One region of the Streptomyces sp. SAS_270 genome, then DNA from elsewhere that is predicted to be linked to it. Evidence: predicted binding sites of a transcription regulator. Region 1 holds the regulator's gene; the other holds the start of a gene.

Region 1 (6,640 bases):
TCTGGAAGAACGTCTCCTCCACGGTCACGAAGACGGTCAACATCACCGTCCCCGCCGGCAGGCACACCCTCCGCGTCGACTACGTCAACTGGACGGGCTCGGCGAACGTCGAGGTCGACTATGTGCCCCGCACCTCCGCAGACGTCGACAGGGTCAAGCCTCTCGCCCCGAGCGGCGCATCGAGCTCATACGACGGCGACACGCTGAAGGCGACCGTCAAGTGGTCGCGGAACAAGGAGATGGATCTCGCCGGCTACCGCGTATACCGCCGTCTCAAGGGCAGCAGCACCTGGACGAAGCTGACCACTACGACGGCCGCGACCACCTCGTACATCAACACCCCGCCCGCGACGGGCGCGACGTACTACTACGAGGTCCGCGCCGTCGACAAGGCGGGCAACGAGTCGGCCGGCAGCACCGACCAGCCGGTCACGACCGCCGACAAGACCCCTCCTCAGGTCCCCTCCGGGCTCACCGCCGTCGACGGGCAGCCCGGGATCGCGCTGGCCTGGAAAGCCGTGCCGGGAGCGGCGAGTTACACCGTGTACCGCCGCTGGGAGGACGATGGCGGCGACAATCCCACCCTGCAGGTGATGACGGCCACCACCACCTCCTGGACTGATGCCACGGCCAAGGAGAACCTGTACTACACCTACTGGGTCACCTCGGCCGACAGCGCCGGCAATCGGTCCACGATGTCGGCACCCGCCCACGTGAGCCGCGCCGACCACGCACCCTCCGCACCCACGGGTGTGACGGCCGCTACGGCGGCCACCGGCGTCACACTCACATGGAAGGCCCCGACGACTCCCATCACGCAGGACCTGGTGCGCTACCGGATCTACCGCAAGGGGCGGCTCGTGGACGAGGTCCGCGCCACGCAGACCGCCTTCACCGACACCACCGTGCTGCAGGGCACCACGTACGCGTACACGGTGACCGCCGTGGACAGGGTGGGAAATGAGTCGGTCGCGTCGGCACCTGCCACAGGCACCGCTCCGGCGACCGGGCTCGCCCCGCCTCCCGTCACCGGACTGACCGGCGCCATGGAAGGCGACGAGATCGCCCTGGAGTGGCAGCGCAGCCCCGACAGCGACGTCGACCACTACGACGCCTATCGCGGGGCTCTCGTCAACGGGGTCTGGGAATACGAGCGTTGGGGCGAGACCTACCAGGGCGAGGAGGACGAGAAGATCCTGGGCTTCTACCATGAGATCTACGAGCCGCAGGGCGAGACCGTGCGATGGGCCGTGATCGCCGTGGACGAGTACGGCAACTCCCGATTCGGCACCGGTGAGGAGTTCTCGTACGTCACGGTCACCGAACCGGGCGCGTGAACCCACGAAACGCGTCCACACGACGAAGGGGCCGGGAGGTTCGGACGAACCTCCCGGCCCCTTCTCACGCGTGCACGTCAGTCGGACGACTGCTGCCGCTTCGGCCGCCACACCACCAGCGCGCTCGTCTGCTGGACCTCCTGGTACGGGACGAGGTCGCGGCGGTAGGAGGCGTGGACGGCGGCCTCGCGCTGCTGCATGGCGGCGGCGGCGCCCTCGACGGCGGACGACAGCTCCGCCACGCGGGCCTGCAGCGCGGCGACCTGGTTCTCCAGCTCGATGATGCGCTTGATGCCGGCGAGGTTGATGCCCTCGTCCTGCGACAACTGCTGGACGGTGCGCAGCAGTTCGATGTCGCGGGCCGAGTAGCGGCGGCCCCGCCCTGCGGTGCGGTCGGGGGAGACCAGGCCGAGGCGGTCGTACTGGCGGAGTGTCTGCGGGTGCAGGCCGGACAGCTGGGCCGCCACCGAGATGACGTAGACCGGGGTTTCCTCGGTCAGTTCGTAGGGGTTGCGACGACGGCCGTCCATCTGCTCATGCTCCCTTCGCGGCCTGGAACAGCTCCGCCCGCGGGTCCTCGCCCGCGGTTGCCTCGCGATACGCCTCAAGGGCGTCACGAGCCTTGCCCGACACATCCTGCGGAACCGTCACCTCGACGGTGACCAGGAGGTCACCACGGGTGCCGTCCTTGCGCAGCGCGCCCTTGCCACGGGCGCGCATCGTGCGCCCGTTGGGCGTGCCCGGCGGCAGCTTCAGGGTGACCGGCGGGCCGCCCAGGGTGGGGACCCGCACCTCGCCGCCGAGTGCCGCCTCGGTGAAGGTCACCGGGACGGTCACCGTCAGGTTGTCGCCCTTGCGGCCGAAGACCGGGTGCGCGTGGACGTGCACGGTGACGTACAGGTCGCCCGCCGGACCGCCCCGTTCACCCGGTGCTCCCTTGCCGCGAAGGCGGATGCGCTGGCCGTCGGAGACACCCGCGGGGATGCGCACCTGCATGGTCCGGGAGGACTTGGCACGGCCCGAGCCGCTGCAGATCTCGCAGGGGTTCTCCGCGATCAGGCCGCGGCCCTTGCAGTCGGGGCAGGGGTCGGTGAGCGAGAACCCGCCGCCCGAGCCCCGAGCGACCTGGCCGGTGCCGACGCACGTCGGGCACACGCGCGGTGTGCCGTTGGCGTCGCCGGTGCCCGAGCAGGCCTTGCAGGGTGCCTGTGAGGTCATGCGGAGCGGGACGGTCGCGCCGTCCACCGCCTCCGTGAAGCTGAGGGTGACCTCGGTGTCGATGTCCTGGCCGCGCCGGGGCTGTGTCCGCGTGCCCGTGCCGGCGCCCGCACCGCTCCGGTTGAACAGGCCCCCGAAGACGTCCCCGATACCGCCGCCGAAGCCGCCCTGGGACGTGCCTGTCTGGGCGCCGCCTCCGAAGAGGTCACCCAGGTCGAAGTTGAAGGAGCCGCCGCCGGCGCCCGGGCCGGGGCGGAAGCCGCCGTTGCCGAAGAGGGCGCGGGCCTCGTCGTACTCCTTGCGCTTCTTGGCGTCACCCAGGACGTCGTTCGCCTCGGAGATCTCCTTGAAGCGCTCCTCGGCCTTGGCGTTGCCCTTGTTGGCGTCCGGGTGGAACTCGCGGGCGAGCTTCCGGTACGCCTTCTTGATCTCGGCCTCGGTGGCGTCCTTGGGGACGCCGAGGACCTTGTAGAAGTCCTTCTCGATGAAGTCCTTGGTGCTCATCCCCGACGTCCCTCCTTCCTCACGCGTTCTTCAACGTCAGCCCTCGTCCGGGCCACCGTTCTCCTTCTCGTCGGCAGCCTCGGCCGCGGCGTCCTCGGCCTTGACCGGCTGCGCACCGGGCTGGGGTTCGGCCACGGCCACCCGCGCGGGGCGGATGGTGCGCTCGCCGATCCGATACCCGGGCTGCAGAATCGCCACGCACGTCGTCTCGGTGACGTCCGGCGCGTACGAGTGCATCAGGGCCTCGTGGATCGTCGGGTCGAAGGGCTCGCCCTCCTTGCCGAACTGCTGCAGGCCCATCTTCGCCGCGACGGTCTCCAGCGACTCGGCCACCGACTTGAAGCCGCCGACCAGTTCGCCGTGTTCGCGCGCGCGGCCGATGTCGTCGAGCGTGGGCATGAGCTCGGTCAGGAGGTTCGCGATGGCGATCTCCTTGACCGCGATCCGGTCGCGCTCGACCCGGCGGCGGTAGTTCTGGTACTCGGCCTGGAGCCGCTGGAGGTCCGCCGTGCGCTCGCCGAGCGCCGTACGCACCTGGTCCAGCTGGGCCGTCAGACCGGCCGCCTGAGCGGCTGCCGATGCGTCCCCGGCCGGGGCCGCCCCCTCCTCCGAAGAGGGGGAGGCGGCCTTCGGCTCGGCGTCTTCGGGGGTGGCGCCGGAAGGGACGTCAGGCTTCTCGTCGAAACCCGGGGTCTCCTCCGTCACGCGGCACCGTCCTTACGGTCCTCGTCGACGATCTCGGCGTCGACGACGTCGTCGTCAGCGGCCTTGGCCTCGCCCTGCGGGGCCTCGGCACCACCGGCGGCCTGCGCGGCCTGCGCGTCGGCGTAGAGGGCCTGACCCAGCTTCTGCGAGACGGCGGCGACCTTCTCGGTGGCCGTACGGATCTCAGCGGTGTCCTCGCCCTTGAGCGCGGCCTTCAGCTCCTCGACGGACGCCTCGACCTCGGTCTTGACGTCGCCGGGGACCTTGTCCTCGTTGTCCTTGAGGAACTTCTCCGTCTGGTAGACGAGCTGCTCGCCCTGGTTGCGGGCCTCGGCGGCCTCGCGGCGACGGTGGTCCTCGTCCGCGTACTGCTCGGCCTCCTGGCGCATGCGGTCGACCTCGTCCTTCGGCAGCGAGGAGCCGCCGGTGACGGTCATCTTCTGCTCCTTGCCCGTGCCGAGGTCCTTCGCGGTCACGTGCATGATGCCGTTGGCGTCGATGTCGAAGGCGACCTCGATCTGCGGGACACCGCGCGGGGCCGGCGGCAGACCGGTCAGCTCGAACATCCCGAGCTTCTTGTTGTACGCCGCGATCTCGCGCTCGCCCTGGTAGACCTGGATCTGCACGGAGGGCTGGTTGTCCTCGGCGGTGGTGAAGATCTCGGACCGCTTGGTCGGGATCGTGGTGTTGCGCTCGATGAGCTTGGTCATGATCCCTCCCTTGGTCTCGATACCGAGGGACAGCGGGGTCACGTCGAGGAGCAGGACGTCCTTGACCTCACCCTTGAGGACACCGGCCTGGAGCGCGGCACCGATGGCCACGACCTCGTCCGGGTTGACGCCCTTGTTGGCGTCCTGGCCGCCGGTCAGCTCCTTGACGAGCTCGGCGACGGCGGGCATACGCGTCGAACCACCGACGAGAACGACGTGGTCGATCTCGGAGAGGTTGATGCCGGCGTCCTTGATGACGTTGTGGAACGGCGTCTTGCAGCGCTCCAGAAGGTCGGCCGTCAGCTGCTGGAACTGAGCGCGCGTGAGCTTCTCGTCCAGGTGCAGCGGGCCCTCGGCGGACGCCGTGATGTAGGGCAGGTTGATCGAGGTCTCGGTGGAGGAGGACAGCTCGATCTTGGCCTTCTCGGCGGCCTCGCGGAGGCGCTGGAGGGCCATCTTGTCCTTGGACAGGTCCACGCCGTGGCCGGACTGGAACTGCTTCACCAGGTAGTCGACGACGCGCTGGTCCCAGTCGTCACCACCGAGGTGGTTGTCACCGTTGGTGGCCTTCACCTCGACGACGCCGTCGCCGATCTCCAGGAGGGACACGTCGAAGGTGCCGCCACCGAGGTCGAAGACGAGGATCGTCTGGTCGTCCTTGTCGAGGCCGTAGGCCAGCGCGGCGGCGGTCGGCTCGTTGACGATGCGCAGGACGTTGAGGCCCGCGATCTCACCGGCCTCCTTCGTCGCCTGACGCTCGGAGTCGTTGAAGTACGCCGGGACGGTGATGACCGCGTCGGTCACCTTCTCACCGAGGTACGCCTCCGCGTCACGCTTGAGCTTCTGCAGGATGAACGCGCTCATCTGCTGCGGGTTGAAGTTCTTCCCGTCGAGCTCGATCTTCCAGTCCGTACCCATGTGACGCTTCACGGACCGAATGGTCCGGTCCACGTTGGTGACCGCCTGACGCTTGGCCACCTCGCCGACGAGCACCTCACCGTTCTTGGCGAAGGCGACGACGGACGGCGTGGTCCTGGCGCCCTCTGCGTTGGTGATGACGGTGGGCTCGCCGCCTTCAAGAACGCTGACGACGGAGTTAGTCGTGCCCAGGTCGATGCCGACCGCACGTGCCATTTCAATTCCTCCAGCTGCCTACTTGAGTGGATCTGGCTCAAGTGTGCACGACACCCGGCGCCCGGTCAACAGAGCTGAGTCGTGGGGGCTCAACTCTTATCCGTTCCTTACACGCAAGTAGGCGCTGACCTGGGGTTTCTCCGGGCGTCAACCGCCCGCACCCCCGGTACGAGTGACAGTCCGAGGACGACCAGGGCCGCCCCACCCGCCACCCAGAGCGCTGCCGTCGCTTCCAGCCAGCCCAGATGGATCATCAGCCCGACGAAGGCTCCGGCGAAGGAAGCGACCCCCACGACCACCGTCGCACCCCGGGACGTCAGCCCCAAACGCCGCAGCCGGTGCGCCAGATGCCCGCCGCGGCGCCGGGCCACCAGCACCAGGACGACATCGACACTCGCCACGGCCGTCAGCGCGAACAGCGCCCCCGCGCTCACCCCGGCCCCCCGCCCCGTGTGCACCAGCACCGCCGCCGAGGCCAGGACGAACCCGGTGAACAGAGCACCGCAGCGGCCGGACACGATCCGGGCCGGCGGCCAGTTCTGCATCAGGAACCCGGTGAGCGCGGCGGCCAGCACGCTCAGCAGCGCCGCGAGACCGTCCATCATCTCGGCGGCCGCGCACCCGCTCAGCGCGAAGGCGGTCACCACGGCGACGGTCCCCATGACACCGTCGGCATGGTCGAGCGAGGCGAAGGCGAAGGTGACGAAGACGATCCAGCCGACGGCCGGCACCGCGAGCGCGGGCCCGAGTTCGCCGTACGGCACGGTCCAGGCCGCGGCCCCGGCCACCACGAGCAGCCGTACCGCAAGAGGCACCGCCCGCACATCCGTGACCAGCCCGAGCGCGCCGACGGCGATCCCGGCGAGCAGCAGCCCGCCTCCGTCGGCCCCGAGCGGAGCCACCCCGCTCCAGTCACCGGCGCCGGCCACGATGCCCGTCCCGGCGACGACGGCGAGGCCACCGAGCAACGGCACCCGCCGCAGCCGCCGCCGCTCGACAAGCCCGAAGCCCGGCCCGAGACGCGGCCCCAGT
Region 2 (6,640 bases), on a different contig from region 1:
CAGGTCGATGCCCTGGAGCCGGCTGAGACCGCCGAACGACTCCGGCAGCTCGGCGATCTTGTTGAAGTCCAGGTTGACGGAGGTGAGTGCGTCGAGGTCGCCGATCCACCAGGGCAGTTCGGTGAGGTCGTTCTGGCTCAGGTCGAGCGAGGTCAGCGAGGCGAGACCACGGACCGCCACCGGGAGCGTGCGCAGATTGCACTGGCGCAGATAGAGCGTACGCAGGGAGGTGAGGTTGCGGACCGAATGGGGAAGCGTGCTGATCGGGTTGTCGCTCAGGAGGAGCCCGGTGAGCGAGGTGAGTTCACCGATCCGGCGGGGCAGAGTCGTCAGCCGGTTGCGGGACACATCGAGCATCCTCAGCCTGGTGAGTTCGCAGACCTCCTCCGGCAGCGAGGTCAGCCCCATCTCGCTCAGGTCCAGGTTCCCCGACTCCCGCGCCGCGGCGATACGTGCCGCCACAGCGCCCTCCGTGAAGGCCACCACGCACCCAACTCCCGAACTTCCCCGCCCGACCCCGACACTCCCAGTGTGGCGATCCGGAGCCCCGCCGACGTGCGCGTTCCCCTATCGGGGGAACCGTTCGAGGCGCTGTTCGGCGTTTGCGGGACGCTGTCGGGCCGTCCGGAAAACCGGGTGGCCCCCGCCCGGAGCCTCAACTCCTCGGCGGGGGCCACCCCTTACCGGTGAACGTCCGTCACGCGGCCACCGGAACCTCCGTGCTCGCGCCGTTCGTCGCCGGGGCGAGGGCCAGGTCCAGGACCTGGCGGACGTCCGTGACGGCGTGCACGTCGAGCTTCGCGAGGACCTCGGCGGGGACGTCGTCGAGGTCGGGCTCGTTGCGCTTGGGGATGATGACGGTGGTCACGCCGGCCCGGTGCGCGGCGAGCAGCTTCTGCTTGACGCCGCCGATGGGCAGGACACGGCCGGTGAGGGAGACCTCGCCGGTCATCGCCACATCCGTGCGGACGAGCCGTCCGGACAGCAGCGAGGCCAGTGCCGTCGTCATCGTGACGCCCGCGCTCGGTCCGTCCTTCGGGACCGCGCCCGCCGGGAAGTGGATGTGCACGCCCCGGTCCTTCAAGTCGGCCACGGGGAGCTCCAGTTCGGCACCGTGACTGCGCAGGAACGACAGGGCGATCTGTGCGGACTCCTTCATCACGTCGCCCAGCTGGCCGGTCAGCGTCAGGCCCGCCGCCCCTGTCTCCGGGTCGGCCAGCGACGCCTCCACGAAGAGGACGTCGCCGCCCGCACCGGTCACCGCGAGACCGGTGGCGACACCGGGCACCGCCGTACGGCGCTCGGCCGGGTCCTGCGCGGACTCGGGCACGTGGTGCGGCCGTCCGATCAGGTCGCGCAGCTCGCCGTCGGTCACCGTGAACGGCAGTTCCCGCTCCCCCAGTTCGTGCTGGGCCGCGACCTTGCGCAGCAGCCGCGCGATGGCCCGCTCCAGGGTCCGTACACCGGCTTCCCGGGTGTACTCACCGGCGAGCTTGCGCAACGCGCTCTCGTCCAGCGTCACTTCGGCCTTCTCCAGACCGGCACGCTCCAACTGCCGCGGCAGCAGGTGGTCCCGGGCGATGACGACCTTCTCGTCCTCGGTGTAGCCGTCGAGCCGGACGAGCTCCATACGGTCGAGCAGCGCCTCCGGGATGGCCTCGAGGACGTTTGCCGTGGCGAGGAACACCACGTCGCTCAGGTCGAGTTCGACCTCCAGGTAGTGGTCGCGGAAGGTGTGGTTCTGGGCGGGGTCGAGGACTTCGAGCAGGGCCGCGGCCGGGTCGCCGCGGAAGTCGGAGCCGACCTTGTCGATCTCGTCGAGCAGGACCACCGGGTTCATGGACCCGGCCTCCTTGATGGCGCGGACGATACGGCCGGGCAGCGCGCCGACGTAGGTACGCCGGTGGCCGCGGATCTCCGCCTCGTCCCGCACGCCGCCGAGCGCGACCCGCACGAACTTGCGTCCCATCGCGTGGGCGACGGACTCGCCGAGCGAGGTCTTGCCGACGCCGGGCGGCCCGACGAGCGCGAGCACGGCGCCGCCGCGGCGCCCGCCGACGACGCCGAGGCCCCGGTCGGCGCGCCGCTTGCGCACCGCGAGGTACTCGGTGATGCGCTCCTTCACGTCCTCCAGACCGGCGTGCTCGGCGTCCAGGACGCGCTGGGCGCCCGTGATGTCGTACTCGTCCTCGGTCCGCTCGTTCCAAGGCAGTTCGAGGACGGTGTCGAGCCAGGTGCGGATCCAGGAGCCCTCGGGCGACTGGTCGCTCGAACGCTCCAGCTTCTCGACCTCCTTGAGCGCCGCCTCGCGGACCTTCTCGGGGAGGTCGGCGGCCTCGACGCGGGCCCGGTAGTCGTCGGACTCCTCGGCGTCGGAGGAGTCGCCGTTCAGCTCGCGCAGCTCCTTGCGGACGGCTTCGAGCTGGCGGCGCAGCAGGAACTCGCGCTGCTGCTTGTCCACGCCCTCCTGTACGTCCTTGGCGATGGACTCGGCGACGTCCTGCTCGGCGAGGTGCTCGCGCAGCTGCTCGGTGGCGAGCTTCAGCCGGGCGACGGGGTCCGCGTTCTCCAGCAGTTCGACCTTCTGCTCGATGGAGAGGAAGGGCGAGTAGCCGGAGTTGTCGGCGAGCGCGGAGACGTCCTCGATCGCCGTGACGCGGTCCACGACCTGCCAGGCGCCGCGCTTGCGCAGCCAGCTGGTGGCGAGGGCCTTGTACTCCTTGACCAGTTCCGTGACATGGCCGGGCAGCGGGTCGGGCACGGTCTCGTCGACGCGGGTGCCCTCGACCCAGAGCGCGGCACCGGGGCCGGTGGTGCCGGCGCCGATCCGCACCCGTCCGCGTCCGCGGATCAGCGCGCCCGGGTCGCCGTCGGCGAGCCGGCCGACCTGCTCGACGGTGCCGAGCACGCCCGTGCTCGCGTACGTGCCGTCGATGCGCGGCACCAGCAGCAACTGGGGCTTGCCCGGCGTCGACCGCGCGGCGGCCTGCGCGGCCTCCACGGCGGCGCGTACGTCGGGGTCGTTCAGGTCCAGCGGCACCACCATGCCGGGCAGCACGACCTCGTCGTCGAGCGGCAGCACGGGCAGGTTGAGTGACGTGGACGGAATGGACTCGGCAGCCATGATCTCCCTCTCGACAAGCAAGTTGAGCTATACGCACTCAATGCTTGTGAGCCCCCGAATGTTCCCCCAGGGGCGTTCGCTGTGAGCGATCACGTCCGCCGGGCTCTCCCGCACCGGGAAAACCAATGTCCCCACCGCCTTTATGCCCCGTACGGTCACCGCGTGACAGACAAAGCGATCCTCCTCGCGGCCTACGACGACCAGATGCGCGGCGCCCCTCCGCACCCGCCCGCCGGAATCATCCACGAACAGGACTGGCCGCTGCTCAGGATCGTCGGCCAGTTCCGCGGCTTCGTCAGCGGGCCGCGCGACCTCGGGGTGCGGGGCGCGGAGTTGGACGGGCTGATCGCCCGGCAGCGCGACTTCTTCGCCGCCCGGGGCGAGGCGGTGGAGTGGAAGACCCGCGGGCACGACCGCCCGGCCGACCTCACCGACCGGCTGCGGGCCGCGGGGTTCGTGCCCGAGGAGCGGGAGACGGTGCTCGTCGGTGCCGCCGAGGACATGGCCGTACGGCAGCCCGCCCTGCCGGCGGGTGTGGTGCTGCGGCAGGTCACGTCGGACACGGACATGCACCGGATCGCCGCCCTGGAGACGGCCGTCTGGGGCGAGGACATGAGCTGGCTCGCCAAGGACCTGATCGGCCGGGTCGCCGCCGCCCCCGACGAGATCGCCGTGTTCGTCGCCGAGGCAGCAGGTGAGGTCGTCTCGGCGGCCTGGCTGGTCTTCCGCGCGGGGACGGAGTTCGCCGGACTCTGGGGCGGTTCGACGCTGGCCGAGTGGCGGGGCCGGGGCATCTACCGCGCCCTCGTCGCCGTCCGCGCCGAACTCGCCGTCAACCGCGGCGTGAAGTACCTCCAGGTGGACGCCTCCGACGACAGCTCCCCCATCCTCCAGCGGCTGGGCCTGCACGCGGTGACGACCACGACGCCGTACGTCTGGACCCCACCGGGCTCCTGAACCGGCAGCCCGCCCGCCTCACAGGGCGTCAGACGGCGGGGCCGACGCGCTGACGACGCGGGAGCGCATACGGCGGCCGCGGCGCACCAGCGGCCAGGTCGCGACGCCGATCGCCAGGGCCGTCAGATGGCCCCAGTTCGTCATCGGGTCGGTGAACGCGAGCAGGTCGTCGACGAGCATCGCGCCGAAGGCGGCGAGTACCGGCCAGCGCAGCCACGGTGTCAGCAGCCCGGCCAGGGCGCCCACGCTCGCGGCGACACCGAAGCTGATGCCGTAGTCGAGGCGGTGCAGGGAGCTGTCGGGAAGGTGGCCCACCCATACGGCGACGCCGACCGGGATCTCGGTGGCGAGGGTGGCGAGCACATGCCCGAGCAGGAAGACGCCGGCCGCGCACCGGGCGCCCGTCCGCCGCTCCAGGGCGGTGAGGACGAGCAGGAACACGATCGCGTACGACGAGGTCACGCCGCCCACGATCCACAGGGCGCTGGCGGGCAGGACGAGGACCGGGTCGCTCAGGAGGTGGGCGACGTCCGTGCTGGAGCCCTGGCGCAGGGAAGCCACGAGCGCGGGGTCGAGGTGCTCGGAGACCACCGAAATGACGGCGAGGACGGCGGCGTAGAAGAAGGTGAAGGGCGTGCCCTTGGGGCTGGGCAGCAGCCGCCAGGGGCGCAGCGCGCGCAGCCGGGCGAGGGCGTCGGCGGCGCAGGGAACCGGACTTGCGGTCAGCGCGTCGGCGGCGCAGGGAACCGGACTTGCCGTCGGGGCCTCGCACGGGCCCGGTGTCGCGGTGTCCGTGGGGCCGATCGCGGCGACGGATGCCGTCGCACGCTGCCGTGGGATCCCGTCCAACAGCGGGAAGGGCGGCGCGTCCTCGGCGGGTTCGGCCGTCGCGGGCGCGGTCCGGTGCGCGATGTTCAAGGTGAGGCGCTCCTTCCTTCGCCCCCCACCTTTCGTTGTCCCGCGCGTCGCTGTCTATGACCTCCGCCACGCGAGACCCGATTCACAGCAACCTCCAAGGGTTTTTTCGCGTCCGGACACCTCCGGGTGACCGGCCCGAAATTCCGCACCTCCGGCGCGGACGGACTGCCACGATGGGCCGATGCCCACCTCGTACGACATTCCAGAAGTCATAGACCGTCGCGAGGGCCCCTACGGCGAGGTCGTGCTGCGGAGGCACGGGACGCTGCTGCAGATCATCGCCAACGGGTGTTTCCTGATGGACACCTCGGACGGCCGCTCGGAGCGGCTGCTGGTCGACGCGGCGCTGGACGCCCTCGACGGGCGCGCGGAGCCGGACGTGCTGATCGGCGGACTCGGCGTCGGCTTCTCGCTCACCCACGCCGCGGCCGATCCCCGTTGGGGGCGGATCAGCGTGGTGGAGCGCGAGCCGGCCGTCGTCGACTGGCATCGCGAAGGCCCGCTGGCCGAGTTGTCCTGCCGGGCGCTCGCCGACCCGCGCACCGAGATCGTGGGAGCCGACCTGATCACATACGTCCATGAGACTTCCGCCACGTACGACGCCTTGTGCCTGGACATCGACAACGGGCCCGGCTGGACGGTCACGGAGGGCAACGGCAGCCTCTATTCAGCGGCCGGACTTGCAGGCTGCGCACGGGTGTTGACACCGGGCGGGGTGCTCGCCGTGTGGTCCGCTCGGCCCTCTCCGGAATTTGAAGGAAGTTTGCGGAATGCCGGGTTCCAGGGGGTGCGTACCGAAGAGATCCCGGTTGCCCGGGGCGTTCCGGACGTCGTCCACCTCGGGGTCCGACCTGGATAGCCCCAGCACGGTGACTGCCCGTACTCTGCTCACCTGACGCGGATCATTCAAGCGTCAAGCGCAGTCATGGGATCACCCCACGGATTCCGGAAAGCACACATCAGGGGCGGGCGATGGAGCAGACCCACACATCCCACAACGGCACGGCGGCGACGCAGGGCGCACAACGCCGGGTGCTGGTGGTCGAGGACGACCCGACGATCGTCGACGCCATCGCGGCCCGCCTGCGCGCCGAGGGATTCCTCGTGCAAACCGCGGGCGACGGCCCGGCCGCAGTCGACACCGCCGAGGCCTGGCAGCCCGACCTGCTGATCCTCGACATCATGCTGCCCGGCTTCGACGGCCTGGAGGTCTGCCGCCGGGTGCAGGCCCAGCGCCCGGTGCCGGTGCTGATGCTCACCGCGCGCGACGACGAGACCGACATGCTGGTCGGGCTCGGCGTCGGCGCCGACGACTACATGACGAAGCCGTTCTCGATGCGGGAGCTGGCGGCACGGGTGCACGTGCTGCTTCGCCGGGTCGAGCGCGCCGTCGTGGCCGCCTCGACACCGCGCAGCGGGATCCTGCGGCTCGGCGAGCTGGAGATCGACCACGCGCAGCGCCGGGTACGGGTGCGCAGCGAGGACGTCCACCTCACGCCCACCGAGTTCGACCTGCTGGTCTGTCTCGCGAACACGCCGCGAGCGGTACTCTCGCGCGAGCAGCTGCTCGCCGAGGTGTGGGACTGGGCGGATGCGTCGGGTACCCGGACCGTGGACAGCCACATCAAGGCTCTGCGCCGG

Evidence for each region. The regulator HspR, encoded in region 1, represses chaperone genes until heat shock. The targets are predictions, from matches to a motif close to TTGAGNNNNNNNNNCTCAA.
Region 2: the regulator HspR is predicted to act here: its motif matches at 3,147-3,165, upstream of lon (endopeptidase La).

The regions. Positions count from the first base shown of each region.
Region 1 covers NZ_JBMNDS010000071.1:37,769-44,408, reverse strand. The annotation lists gene ACN6LB_RS34675 (fibronectin type III domain-containing protein) at 1-1,337, shown strand, start outside; gene ACN6LB_RS34670 (heat shock protein transcriptional repressor HspR) at 1,415-1,867, opposite strand; gene dnaJ (molecular chaperone DnaJ) at 1,872-3,059, opposite strand; gene grpE (nucleotide exchange factor GrpE) at 3,096-3,764, opposite strand; gene dnaK (molecular chaperone DnaK) at 3,761-5,608, opposite strand; gene ACN6LB_RS34650 (MraY family glycosyltransferase) at 5,716-6,640, opposite strand, start outside.
Region 2 covers NZ_JBMNDS010000005.1:46,840-53,479, reverse strand. The annotation lists gene ACN6LB_RS05165 (leucine-rich repeat domain-containing protein) at 1-462, opposite strand, end outside; gene lon (endopeptidase La) at 698-3,124, opposite strand; gene ACN6LB_RS05155 (GNAT family N-acetyltransferase) at 3,287-4,081, shown strand; gene ACN6LB_RS05150 (rhomboid-like protein) at 4,100-4,993, opposite strand; gene ACN6LB_RS05145 (spermine/spermidine synthase domain-containing protein) at 5,181-5,858, shown strand; gene ACN6LB_RS05140 (response regulator transcription factor) at 5,972-6,640, shown strand, end outside.